Regions from separate parts of the Vibrio sp. R10-SG3-ISO10 genome, predicted to be linked through region 1. Evidence: riboswitches for the same ligand, from Rfam matches in the RefSeq annotation. Region 1 holds a riboswitch; each other region holds the start of a gene.
What was found. A riboswitch is a leader RNA that binds a small molecule or an ion and turns the genes downstream of it on or off. The one in region 1 is predicted to bind cyclic di-GMP.
Positions count from the first base shown of each region.

Region 2: it holds a riboswitch for cyclic di-GMP, as region 1 does, so the genes downstream of both, AC6R16_RS01745 (calcium-binding protein) here and gbpA (N-acetylglucosamine-binding protein GbpA) in region 1, are expected to answer to the same signal.
Region 3: it holds a riboswitch for cyclic di-GMP, as region 1 does, so the genes downstream of both, AC6R16_RS11470 (TfoX/Sxy family DNA transformation protein) here and gbpA (N-acetylglucosamine-binding protein GbpA) in region 1, are expected to answer to the same signal.

Region 1 is NZ_JCBDHG010000022.1:840,228-844,714, reverse strand. It holds gene AC6R16_RS17365 (DUF3313 domain-containing protein) at 1-520, opposite strand, end outside; gene AC6R16_RS17360 (helix-turn-helix domain-containing protein) at 615-968, opposite strand; cyclic di-GMP riboswitch class I at 1,341-1,428, shown strand; gene gbpA (N-acetylglucosamine-binding protein GbpA) at 1,500-2,957, shown strand; gene AC6R16_RS17350 (serine hydrolase) at 3,015-4,181, opposite strand; gene AC6R16_RS17345 (NADH:ubiquinone oxidoreductase) at 4,376-4,487, opposite strand, start outside.
Region 2 is NZ_JCBDHG010000002.1:209,657-214,143, forward strand. It holds gene AC6R16_RS01740 (ATP-binding cassette domain-containing protein) at 1-479, opposite strand, end outside; gene AC6R16_RS01745 (calcium-binding protein) at 539-1,540, opposite strand; cyclic di-GMP riboswitch class I at 1,683-1,770, opposite strand; gene AC6R16_RS01750 (serine O-acetyltransferase) at 2,019-2,597, opposite strand; gene AC6R16_RS01755 (glycosyltransferase) at 2,612-3,088, opposite strand; gene AC6R16_RS01760 (glycosyltransferase) at 3,085-3,540, opposite strand; gene AC6R16_RS01765 (glycosyltransferase family 4 protein) at 3,537-4,487, opposite strand, start outside.
Region 3 is NZ_JCBDHG010000020.1:318,996-323,482, forward strand. It holds gene glgA (glycogen synthase GlgA) at 1-136, shown strand, start outside; gene AC6R16_RS11455 (alpha/beta fold hydrolase) at 290-1,102, shown strand; gene AC6R16_RS11460 (putative signal transducing protein) at 1,099-1,404, opposite strand; gene AC6R16_RS11465 (TVP38/TMEM64 family protein) at 1,404-2,096, opposite strand; gene AC6R16_RS11470 (TfoX/Sxy family DNA transformation protein) at 2,247-2,837, opposite strand; cyclic di-GMP riboswitch class I at 2,971-3,057, opposite strand; gene purR (HTH-type transcriptional repressor PurR) at 3,202-4,209, opposite strand; gene torD (molecular chaperone TorD) at 4,421-4,487, opposite strand, start outside.

The DNA of each region.
Region 1 (4,487 bases):
GCGCATCACTAACAAGCAACTCAACACTCGCACTACCCACATTGGTATGCTCACCAGTGGTGACTTTGGAAATAGTTGAGATGGCTAAACCAAATGGCAGTACGCTGCTCGTAACCGCCAGTACTGGATTAGGGGTTTCAACATTACTTAATGCGATACTCAGGCGAAGCGTCTTCCCTGTCGGCTCTGAGACAACTTGTTTATGAAGGGAGATTTTCTCGGTCAGACGGGCGACCATGTAATCAGTCAGCTCTTGGGTTTCTTCTTTATCTAGCGTGCTTTCGTCTGTAACCACAAACACTTGGTCAATCACTACCGAATCGTACTCATCAAGCTTTTCGCTTAATCGTTTTGCGTCTCTTAGACCAATGCGGGCCCATACTAAATCGACACCGCCTTCCGGGCCAGCTCGAAAGTCTTCATAACTGGTAAATTTAGTGGCGCGTTGAACAGGCCCACCGGCACATCCTACAACGAATGCGCTCACTACGATTAAAAGCAAGACTTTGAAAGGTTTCATGTACAGCACTCTAGTTTAAAATGACAACCAGAATGCTATACCATATGATATTTAGATGTCCAACGCTATTCTATTCAAGTTGGCTATATTGGGATCATGAAGGATGCACTGTGTGCGCGTATTCCACGATCACTTGATTGCCTTCAATGTAGGCATTTTGAATTTCACCATCGACACTCATGCGACTTTGCAGATACACCACCTTTGGTCCATGCTCATTGGTTTCTTTTAGGCTTGGAACCACATTTTTGGGCTCTAAATGAAGAAGTCGACAAAAATGGCTCACGAAAGACATAGTAAGCGGTGTCTCACCTCTTAATACGCGAGAAAAGCTGAGCTGATTCATCCCAAGCTTTTTGGCAAATTCCATCTGAGTGAGTCGCATTTTCGATTTTTTCGACATCCAGATTTGGTAGAGCGCCTCTCTATCTTTGTCGGTAAATTCCATCGTGATTCCTTGTATAACATTTTGGGGTGGATTGTCGTTGTTTTGGTACTTAACGTTGTCAGAGCTTGGTAAGTGAAAGTCAAAGCTTTGTCTGCTAGGCGTCAGTCAAACGAAGCACAAGTCAAAATCAAACCACCCAAACACATTCACAAAACACATCAATCAACCCATTTAATTAATCAATTTCAATAAGTTAACAGTTTAATCAATATGTAATTAGCAAGTTAATTTGCGACAAGAAATCCAGTTCGGGATTGTCATTCCACATTTTCATTTTAGGCTTAGCTTTTCTGGATCGCGTTAGCTACATTTCGCCTGCTTATACAAAACTCAGTACTTTGTAATTTAACAATATAGTGAGGCAAGTATAGGCTGCACTTCAGGCAAACTATCCGAAAGGTTAGGACGCAAAGCCACCGGTCTGTCGACATCTTATGTCTATGATAGCGGGGTTGCCATTTAGCGAGTCTCGCTAGATGTTTCGCGTGCCGGAGTGTCATCTTTTTTGTTATCCATAGATAAGGACAAATGATGAACAAACTCCCAAACAAATCACTCATTGCGTTAGCTCTACTTAGTGTGAGCGGTGCTAGCTTCGGCCATGGGTACGTTTCAGCGTACGAAAATGGTGTTGCTGAAGGCCGTGCAGCACTTTGTAAATTCCCAACCAGTGACACAAACGAAAAGAACACCAACTGTGGTGCTATTCAATATGAACCGCAAAGCGTAGAAGGGCCAGACGGCTTCCCTGAAACAGGCCCACGCGATGGTAAAATTGCCAGCGCTGAAACCTCGCTAGCAGCGGCGTTGGATGAGCAAACCGCTGACCGGTGGGTTAAACGACCTATCAAATCGGGCTCTCAGTACTTTGAGTGGACTTTCACTGCCAATCACGTCACTAAAGACTGGAAATATTACATCACCAAAGCGGATTGGAACCCTAATCAGCCCCTCGCTCGCAGTTCATTTGACCTCACGCCTTTCTGCGTTGTCGATGGGGGAATGGTTCAGCCGCCAAAACGTGTTAGCCACCTTTGTAACGTTCCTGAGCGAGAAGGTTACCAAGTGGTCCTTGCAGTTTGGGATGTAGGCGATACGGCAGCCTCATTCTACAATGTTATCGACGTGAAATTCGATGGTGATGGCCCAGTGATTCCTGATTGGAGTCAAGGCGGTCAGATCAACCCTACGCTCGATCTGAGTGTTGGCGATACAGTTTATACCCGTGTGTTTGACAGCAGCGGTGAGAACTCGTCTTACAGCACAGAACTCGTAATTCAAAACAGCGAACAAGGTAAAGCAAACAACTGGTCTTATGCTCTAGCGAGTAAGATTAACCAAGAGCAAAGCCAAATTCGTGCCGGACAGCTTAATGACCAAGGCGAATTTACCCCTGTTTATGGAACCAACCCAGTCTACCTAAAAGCAGGATCAGGACTAAACAGCGTTGAAATCGGCTATAAATTTGAAACACCAGAGCCAGAATACGACCTTGATGTTGTAGGGCTTCAGTCAGAGTACGTAATTGGCGAGTCGCCGACAGAGCTTGACCTGACACTAACCGCCACAGGCGACTTAACGGCTGAGTTAACTGTCTACAACCACCATCGCGAACCATTAGCTTCATACTCGAAGGAGCTGAAAGACGGTGAAGTTGAAAGCACCACGATGACTCTATCTAAGTCTGAGCTAGGGCATCATATGCTAGTAGTGGTTACCAAAGACGACCAAGGTAAAGTGATTGACCAAAATACGCTAGATTTCCACCTAGTAGAAGATCAAACGCCACCACCTGGTGACTACGACTTTGTCTTCCCACAAGGCTTAGAAAGCTACACTGCAGGAACTAAAGTCTTAGCCAGTGATGGCGCGGTTTATCAGTGTAAAGAGTTCCCATACTCAGGTTACTGTGTACAGTGGTCACCATCGGCGACGCAGTACGAACCAGGAGTTGGCTCTCACTGGCAATCAGCTTGGAACAAGCTGTAAGTCGTTGATATAAAAAAGAGGATGCCTAGTGCATCCTCTTGTTTATTTTAGGTATGGTTAAAACCAACCTGAGATTAGGCGTTTAAACCAATCAAACAACTTCTTGAACAGTCCGCCCTCTTCAACATCTTGCTGAGCAACCAATGTTGCGCTTGCGACCTCTTCGCCATCAATACTGTAGATCACCTGCCCGACAGCATCTCCCTGACTGATTGACGCCACCAACTCGCCATTGTATTCAATCTCTGCTTTAAGCTTGCTCGCATCACCTTTTGGTAGGGTAATCAATACTTGTTTATCGACGCCAACAGGGACGAGCTCTTCACTACCCATCCACACTTTTGCGTTGGCTAATGTATCTGTCACTTTAGATGGAGACACGGTATCAAAGAACCTGAACCCATAGCTTAGCAATTGTTTGCTTTCTGACTCGCGGCTTTTCGTACTATTAGAGCCCATCACCACCGAAATCAGACGCATGTCACCACTGGTTGCCGATGTCGCCAAGCTGTAGCCTGCCCCACTTGTATAACCGGTTTTCATACCATCAACATTTAGGCTTCTATCTCTAAGCAGGCCATTGCGGTTGTACTGGGTAATGCCGTTGTAAGTGTAAGAAGTCTCACTGTACAGCGAATAGATGTCAGGCAAATCACGAATGATGGCTTGGCTAAGCAGAGCGATATCATGCGGTGTTGAATACAAGCCGTCGCTATCTAAGCCATGTGGATTAGTGTATCCAGTGTTCTCCAGACCAAGCTTTTGCGACCAGCTATTCATTAGGCTAACAAATGCGCCTTCACTGCCCGCTACATGTTCAGCAATAGCCACACTGGCATCATTACCGGATTGAACAATCAAACCACGGTACAAATCGATAAGTGGAACATCTGTCCCTACTTCGATAAACATTTTTGAAGAATCAGGGAAGTTCTTTGCCCAAGCTTTACGGCTAATGCGAACTTGATCGTCGAGAGAAATATTACCGCTTTTCACTTCTTGACCAGCAACGTATGCCGTCATTAGCTTGGTTAAGCTCGCTGGGTTAAGCTTCTTGTCCGCATTTTTCTGCACCAACACGGCACCAGTATGGTAATCGATCAAGATATACCCTTTAGCACCTAATGTCGGAGGATCCGGGATAATGGTAGGTGCGGCAAATGCACCAAATGAAAGAGAAAATGTCGAAAGAAGCGCGGTGAATTTTAGAAAACGCGTGGTCATGATATGCGACGTCTCACTTTAAATGATTGAGTAACGACCTCAGTATAGACAACCTTGCAATAGAATCAGCAGCTTTGACATCAATCGTTACTATTCAGTAGGAATTTTGGTAAATATTTACCTAGATGACGGAATTAGATACAAAAAACCAGCGCCGAAACGCTGGTTTTGTAATCTTTTGGCTTAGTTTTCTATTAAGCGGCTTTTAGCTCTTCGCGGGCTTTCTTTCTTGCCATTAGCTTCTCGCGGTAAACAAACCAAACATAGCTTGCGACAAGTGAGAAGAACAAGTACGAGAGTGAGAAT
Region 2 (4,487 bases), on a different contig from region 1:
ATAGCAGCAATCAAGGAGATAACACCAAACAAGGGGTGGATTAATGCTAGAATAACGATGAGCAGGGGCGACCAAGGCAATTCAAACAATGGACTGAGGCCTTGAGCAACGAAGTTAGAAAACTTATCTATGCTGTTGAGGGCTTGACTCTTTAAGTTTTTGCCTTCTAAATCAGCGGATTCAAGTATTTTTACAGTTAACAGTTGCTTAATAGTACTCGACCACTCTAAAGATGTTTGTAGCAGTACTCTGTTTTTTACCCAGTCTAGTATGCTGTACATAAGTGTTAGCCAAAGCGCAATAATGCACAGCATTAGAAGCGTGTCTTCACTGCGTGAGTTCATCACCCTGTCAAATACTTGTAATGAGTAGAGGGGAACGGCAAGCAGCAACATACTAGTAAAGAAGCTACAAGCAAGAGCAAAAATGAGGGACTTTTTTAGATTTGTGTTGATTACACTTAATGATGGATTTTGCATAATTTTATTAAAAAAATAGAGTGCCAGTAAGCACTCTATTTGCTCAGTCAGAATCTCAATTATGCGATATCTAAATCAACGCTTGCATCAGGTACAAGTGCTGCGTCAGTGATTACGTTTACCACTTCGCCATTTTTCTCGAAGCTGTATTGTACTAAGTCTACAGAAGCTTTTACTCCAGCCAGAGAAAGGTAAGCTTCTTCTTCTGCGCCAGAGATGTCTGTTACTTGAGCAGCGACGTCACCCATTCCGTTTTTAAAGCCGTTAGAAGCTGAGATAACTAGCTCATCAATACCTACCGCTATGAAAGTGTTGTCAATATCAACTGTATTCACGTCGCCGTCGTCTTGTGAGTTGTGAAGAATTTTATCTAGGCTGATTTTCGCAGTAGTAGAAACACCTGATTCGCCTATTAATGCTTCGATACCTGCATTGTTTGTTGTTAGGTCAACAGAGACTTGCATGTCGCCATCTGCGTCTAGCACTGTTAGTGTGTCGAAGTCTTGGCCACCGTTGAAAAGCACGTCGTCTTCAGTTGCGATAAGTGTATCATTACCTGCGCCGCCAAGTAGTGCGTCCATGCCTTCGCCGCCAACAAGAGTATCGTTACCTTTGCCGCCTTTTAGTACGTCGTCGCCAACTTGACCATAAAGTTGGTCATCATCAGCACCGCCCCATAGTTTGTCGTTACCTTCACCACCAACGAGGATGTCTTCACCGCGACCACCTACAAGTGAATCATTACCTTCACCACCTGATAGGATGTCGTCACCACGACCGCCACGTACGATGTCATCGCCTGCACCACCAAGTACATAGTCATCACCGCGGCCACCGGTTACCAGATCATTACCTTCACCACCGAAGATGCGGTCGTTACCTAGACCACCAGATACAAAATCAGATTGATCGCCACCATTAAGGAAGTCATCACCGCGACCACCGAAAACTATATCAGCACCGCCAGAACCATTGATGTAGTCACTGCCGCGGGTGCCGATTAAGAAATCAGAAGTTTCTGAGCCGATTACGTGAGTATCTGTAACGTAGTTGTTCGCCATTTTTATCTCCAAACTCAATTTAAAAATTAAAGTTAATTACATTGGAGGTCTCAAAATTAATTGAGTGCTGCGATAGATGGGGTGAATCCTACTGAAAAATAGGATCATCTCTATTGCCCTCACATTTAATACCATTTAAATGTGTGGTAACCCAGCCGTCTTATAGGTTGGCACCTTAAGACCTGTTAGTTTTCCGTCCCTGACTCACATCAGGTTTGGCTTTTTCACGTGCTGCCTGTTACTAAAAAGGCGGAATTACTATAGGGCTTATTTTTAATAAAATCAACAAAAAAACCAAATATGTAACATAGGTCATTCTAAAAAGTTTTAGCCTTATTCGAAAAAGAAAAGAATTAAATTTAACCTCATCAAAACGAAGTCAACAGAGCCTATCAATATACAAGTAAGCAATATCATCAGTTACTGCAAAACTATGGGATACGAGTCAGTATGGGAGATGTTTGAATATAAAGCTCAATTAACCTGATACTTGATAATTTACTATACCCGAAGATCCTTTGTAAGAAATAATTCGCCCGGCGGTCGGAGCCACAACAGCGCACGTTTTAACATCGAAGTTTACCGTGGCATTTGCGCCAATTACGGCGTTATTGGCGATACTGACTTTGCCAAATACTTTGCAGCCCGGACCTAAATAAACATTATCGCCAATAGTAGGAGTTCCAGCGCTCTTACCTCGATTACTTGTACCTATCGTTACTCCTTGCGAAAGATTAACGTTACGCCCAATTTTTACACGACTATTAACAATAATCCCACCGAAATGACCAATGTATAAGCCTGGGCCTATTTGAGTAGTAACTGGGATAGAGATCCCTAACTTAAAGCCGACTTGTCTTAATTTAAGTCGGAACAAAGGATAAAGAAATACCTTCAGAATCTTCCGTTGTTTTAAAAACTGGCAAGTACGAAAATGGAAAATATACTTCCAGCCCTCTCCGATAAAGTATTCTTTTAACCCTGCATTAAAGCCAGATTTTCCCTCAATGCGATATAAGTCGGCAGCTAACAGAGTCTTATATTCTTGGTAATCCATGACCAAATCCTAAATTAACTGTTAATAACATCACTCAAAAATTCGACCAACTCGCTTTCTGAATACTGGTTACAAGTAAGCAAGTTACCCATTTTCAGTGCAGCTTGATAAGCTTGCTCTAAGGTCTCAACAGAGTCGAATTCAAGCACATGCTGCCAGTCTTTAACCCAATCTTTAGTCGCTATTTGGTGATCGTTACGAGTTTCCTGCCTAGCGCCTTCTCGAGCCATAATGATTAATGGTTTACCCAACTCTAAGCAAGTTAATATCGTACCCATACCTGCATGACCTATCACTACCTCAGCTTGTTCAATCTTTTGTTGGTATTGACTAGGCGTAAAGCCATCATGGCAGCTTAGGTTTTGAAACTGAGTTTTAGTATTACCTACTTGCGCAACAATATTACTGCGCTGAGTGACTTGCGCCCACTCATCAATAACTTTAACCATGCGATCAAAGGGCATTTGAGAGCCCACTGTTGCAAAAATCATAAACAATTACCTTTAAACTTAAAACCTCGACCATCTAAGTGTTGCCACTGAGTTAAGCAGTGATCAACATGTTTCGAAACCTTTTCTCCAGACAAAGAAATTTTCTCGACGTTGGCAATACTGTCGATCCAAATAGTCTTTGCTCCTAATAAGCGGCCAAGCCTTAGCGCAAAATAGCCTGGAGCGGCTCCCGTTGATATAACGATATCAGGACGCTCTTTGAAGACAATAACAATGAGTTGCAACAACAATTGAATCAACCCGATCTTGTCCCAGCGTGTCGCATCTCGCACAGTATAAAATTTAGCGCCCTCAGGAGTGTCAGCTTGATAATCAGGTTTCACAGTTACATACACTTGGTTATGGCCAGAGAAAGCTTTTTGTAACCTTCTAAGCTGCACCCAGTGTCCCCCACCAGAAGCTACAGCAAGAATTTTTTTTGTCTTCATCATGATTGTTCCTGTGCATACAAGCTTATTAAGGCAGCATTAACTGATTGGCTGGTAAATTGCTGGCTGGCCCTATGGTAAGCATTATTAATGTATCTATTTTTCAGCTCTGAGTTCTGTAGCAGCTCTTTTATAGCCTCAGCTAACTCATTTGTATCTTTAGCTTTTACCAGTAAACCCTCTTGGCCCGATGTTAAAACGTCAGGGATACCGCCGACATCCGTTGCAATCACTGCAACCTTATTCGCCATAGCTTCTAATATTCCTATAGGCAAACCTTCAAAATATGACGGTAAGACAAAAATATCAGATTCTAGCAACAGTCTTTCCTTCGCTTTACCATCAACCCAACCAGGTAACTTGACAACATCTGCTAACCCTTTAGCAGCGCAGAGTTGACGAATGTCTTCAATATCACCATCTCCTGCAAGCACAAGTTCAAACTCAGTTCCCTGTTGCTTCAACTTGGCACAGGCATCGATTAACTCAAATAAACCTTTTGTGTCCCGTAGGCGGCCTAAAAATAATATTTGATTGTTAAGTTTTTGATAGTCACCAGCGATTTCCTCCACAGGATTGTATACCACTTCAACTCTTGCCCGCGGTGATATCTCGAGAACAACTTGCTTCCAAGATTCAGTCAAAGCGATCACAATATCAACTTGGGAAAGAAAATCTGAAATATATTTTTTAATTTTTGGCGAACATGACTCATAGTAGTTTTTGAATTCGCCACTATGTAAGTGGAAAATGGTTTTGACACCAAAAAATCTAGCTAATTGCAATAAAACTGTTTTCCGCCAAAAACTACCTCTAGAAGCAGAATGTACGTGAACACAGACAACTTTTTTCAGCATCAGCATTCTAAAAAGTTGCATATAACAAATGAAAAACTTCACTAACATAGAAAGTTTATTTGGCTTATCGTATGAGGCAAGGTACTTCACCTT
Region 3 (4,487 bases), on a different contig from region 1:
TTCTTTACTGCTGCACGCGCAGCAACCTAATGAAGTCAAACGCGTTCAATTGTATGCGATGGAGCAGAATTTCTGTTGGAATAAATCGGCAGATGAATACCTATCCTTGTATCACAGTGCGTTGAGCAAACAGTAATATGAAACTAGGCGTCTTTAGGGCGCCTTTTTTGATGGTTACTTACACTTTTAATAAAAGAATAATTAAGAATTGAGGTAAATTGACGTAAATCCCCCTATGTTTATGGTACTCTCCGTAACCAATTTTATTGCTGAGTAAACCCTTTTCGATATGAGTGACACCTTGCTATTTCACAAAACCTTTACCCATCCTACAAGTGATGAATGGGTAGTCTTTGTGCATGGCGCAGGGGGAAGTTCCTCAATTTGGTTTAAGCAAATCAAAGCGTATAAACAGCACTTTAATCTATTACTTATTGATCTTCGTGGTCATGGTAAGTCTAATCAATTGATCAAAGAGTTGATGGCAAACCGCTATACGTTTCAAGCGGTGACAATGGACATTCTTAAGGTGCTCGATCACTTAAAGATACGTTCAGCTCATTTTGTTGGTATGTCTCTCGGCACGATTATTGTTCGAAACCTAGCGGAACTCGCGACAGATAGAGTCAAGTCGATGGTGCTAGGTGGCGCTGTAACGCGATTTAACGTCCGTTCGCAGATATTGGTTAGGCTAGGTGGCATGTGCAAACACGTCATCCCTTACATGTGGCTGTACAGTCTATTCGCTTATATTGTGATGCCGCAGCGTACACAAAGAGAATCAAGGCACTTGTTTATCCGCGAAGCAAAGAAGCTTTGCCAAAAAGAGTTTAAGCGCTGGTTTATTCTCACTTCGGAAGTTAACCCACTGATGAAGTATTTTAAAGATAAGGAATTGCCGATCCCGACGCTCTATTTGATGGGTGAGAAAGACTATATGTTTATTCAGCCTGTCAAAGAGATGGTCGCAGCACATCGTAAAAGTAAGTTACTTGAGATCGCCGATTGCGGCCATGTATGTAACGTCGAGCGACCAGAAGAGTTCAATCACCATTCAATTTCATTTATTCAGCAGCAAATTGAAGCGCCTAAAATCGGTTAAGGTGCTGCTTCTCCGCATTGCCAACATGCGCCAAATTGAGGCTCGTTCACTTCTCCACATTGGTTGCACAGCCAGTTACTGCCGATTTCCGCACTGTTAAATTGCTTGATAACCCCCTTCGCTTGCTTAGCTTGATGAGGGTTAAGTAACCACACATAGGGTTCACTGCTCTCCCCAAAGGGAATTTCCCCTTGGAGCCCAAATACGCCTTCGCCACGGACTTCACATTCAATCTGTTGAGACTTAAGAAGCTCACAAACAATGTGAGCTTCAGTTGGCGTAGATGCGGAATAGATCCTCATTATGCATTTCCGTTTGATGTTGATGGGGACGCCTTAATTTTAGTCATAATCCATTTTGCAATGACAGGGAACAACCCGAGAAGTGCGAAAGAAGCCAAAACGGTAGGAGAGACGATACCCGACAAGCTGTCTATTTGAGCGAGTTGAGTGCCGGCATTTAGGTACACAGCGGTTCCTGGCAACATACCTAGTTGGCTAACCAAATAGAATCGAGTTGTCGCGATGGGAGTCAAACCCATTAACAAGTTGATTAGGAAAAATGGGAATACTGGAATCAATCGCAATGAGAACAGATAAAATGCGCCATCTTTTTCAACGCCTTGATTGATGGCATTGAGCTTGTCACCAAACTTACTCTGTACCCAATCACGTAATAAGTATCGGCTGCTTAAAAATGCGAGTGTTGCCCCAATGGTGCTGGCGAAAGAGACCAACAGTAAGCTTGTCCAGAAACCAAATAGAGCGGCGCCTAAAAGGGTAACGACCGCAGCGCCAGGAATTGAGAAAGCGGTGATAGCAACATAGGCGATAAAATAGCTAGCAGCGGCGATAGTAAAGTTATCTGCGATAAATGCGGCGAGCTCTGCTTGCTGCGCCTTCGCGTTTTCTAGCGTGAGATACTGACCAAAATTTACGCCAAGTAAAACAATTAGTGCGACGAAAACAATTCCTAGGATGATCTTTTTATTCATGTTGTGCAGCTCCATCATATTTCATGGATATCAATTATTAGTGTTACTAGACAAGACAGGGAAAGCAAGCCACAAATTTCAAGATGGCAGATAAAAACCAATAAAAAAGTCAGCACAAAGGCTGACTTCTTAAACAAATTTATTTTTAGGTTAGCTGACTTGAGTTAACAGCTCCTGACGGCGACTTTGGGGGATAACCGACCAGTGTGTCCCTTTAATGGCACCTTCTAAAGCCCAGAGAAGTTCGATGTTTACATCGGAAGAGTGTGTAGTCTGAATGGCTTTAAACGCATGTACGGCTCCCACTTGTTCCAGATTCTCTACCGAATCTATACCAGCTTTCTTGAGCATGCGCTCAGTCGCTAGCCGCAAGTTAGGCAGATCTTTCAAACGATTGGGTTTCGCTTGCGATTGGCATTGCTTCTCTTGATTTGCTGCTTTTAAGGCGACGTTCGCAATCTTTAAGGTTTTATTTGCGTCAGCTGCCCAATCATCACAAAGCGCAAAATACTTCGTCACGACGGGGAATCCGCGTTTTTTGTAAACATAGGGTTCTAGCCCTTGAGACCTGAACTGTTTAGCGAGAGCCGCGTCCGCGCGTACGTGTAGTTTATCGTTGACGACAAGTGCGAACATAGTGTCATCAGCAAAAATGCCAAAGCCACCAAACATTGAGCGAGACTTAATATGTCCTAACTGCTCAAATAAACGCATTGAGTCTTTTAGTATTGGTTTATCCATGCTGTGTTTTCTCGGTGTATAAGTATACGCCACCAATGCAGGTCCGAGAGATTAGCAAAATTATGCAGAGACATTGTCAGTAAGGTGTCATACGAGTGCAAGTAAAAGCGGTATGACAGTTTGCATATTCGCCATCGGCAACCCCGCTACCAGACAATAAATTGTTTAAGGCCGGAGGCTTTGCGTCCCATCCTTTCGAAATGGTTTGCCCTGTTCGTGGCATTAATCGAACACATTAAGAATAAATAAAATCTGCGCAGAACATCACGTTTGTATCGGATAAATGTGATGTTGGTTCAATAAATAGAGGGGAGATATACGCCTAGCCAATAGTACGACTACCAGCTAAGCGTCTGACTTAAGGTTATTTATTTAGATTACGAACGGTATTGCGCTCGACAATTTCTGGGTGCATCTCGAACACACGTTTTTCGTGCTCTTTATCTTTAATGCGCTCAAGAAGAATTTCGAAGGCATTCTTACCAACGCGACGTTTTGGTTGGTGCACTGTTGTTAGAGGTGGAGAGAAGTACTCTGCTAGTTCAATATTATCGTAGCCGATTACTGAGATGTCTTGAGGTATTTGAATGCCTTTCTGTTGTAGACGGCTCATTAAGCCAAGCGCCATCGTGTCATTAAAACAGAACACGGCTGTTGGCTTTTTATCCATCGCCACAATTTTATCCGCAGCCAGTACCGCCGTATCACATTCGAAGTTGCCTTCAAGAATCCAATCTTCGTTTACTGATAAATCAGCTTCAGCCATTGCGCGCTTAAAGCCACTAATACGCTCAACACACGCCGCTTTCTCGAAGTGACCACTTAAACAAGCAATGTCAGTATGACCGCGCTCGATCAGATATTTTGTCGCTAGATAGCCGCCTTCTTCAGAGTTATCGATGATCTTATCGGCTTGAGAACTCTCTGGACCCCAGTCCATTACTACTTTTGGAATGTCTTTGTGGCGGTCGAGCATTTCGCTCAGCTCTTCAGTCAGATCTGAACACATCACTAGGATGCCATCTACACGCTTTTCAGCCAGCATGCGAATGTAGTCGCGTTGCTTCTCATAGATGCCGCCGGTATTACACAGAATCAAGGTGTAACCTTGGCGGTAGCAGTAGCTTTCTACGCCGTCGATAACTTCTGAGAAAAATAGGTTAGTCGATTGCGTCACTAACATACCGATTGTACGAGTAGTGTTGCACTTAAGACTACGAGCAACGGCACTCGGTGCATAGTTAAGCTCGGTTACCGCTTCCATCACTTTTTCTTGTGTCGCTTCGGCAACAAAGCGTGTCTTGTTAATCACGTGAGACACAGTGGTTGTTGAAACACCAGCAAGGCGAGCAACGTCTTTAATAGTGGCCATAAATTTTGTCCTGTCGATGACTGCCACGAGAATATATTCAGTTTAGAATAAGTTGGCAGAAAGTATCAGAAACACAAAAACCGCTCTTATTTAGCGGTTTGTATTTGAATAGTTCATTTTTATCGTTTGCGGTCACGATTTTAGACCGCAATCCGACTTAGGGCAAACATATTTCGTCAAACTGACCTGTGCCAGTTCACATTGTCAGACTCTATTCGCCGATTAAATATGTGCAGTCCAACTCCAAGAACGCCACAGTGAGAGAAGCGATCGCAGAG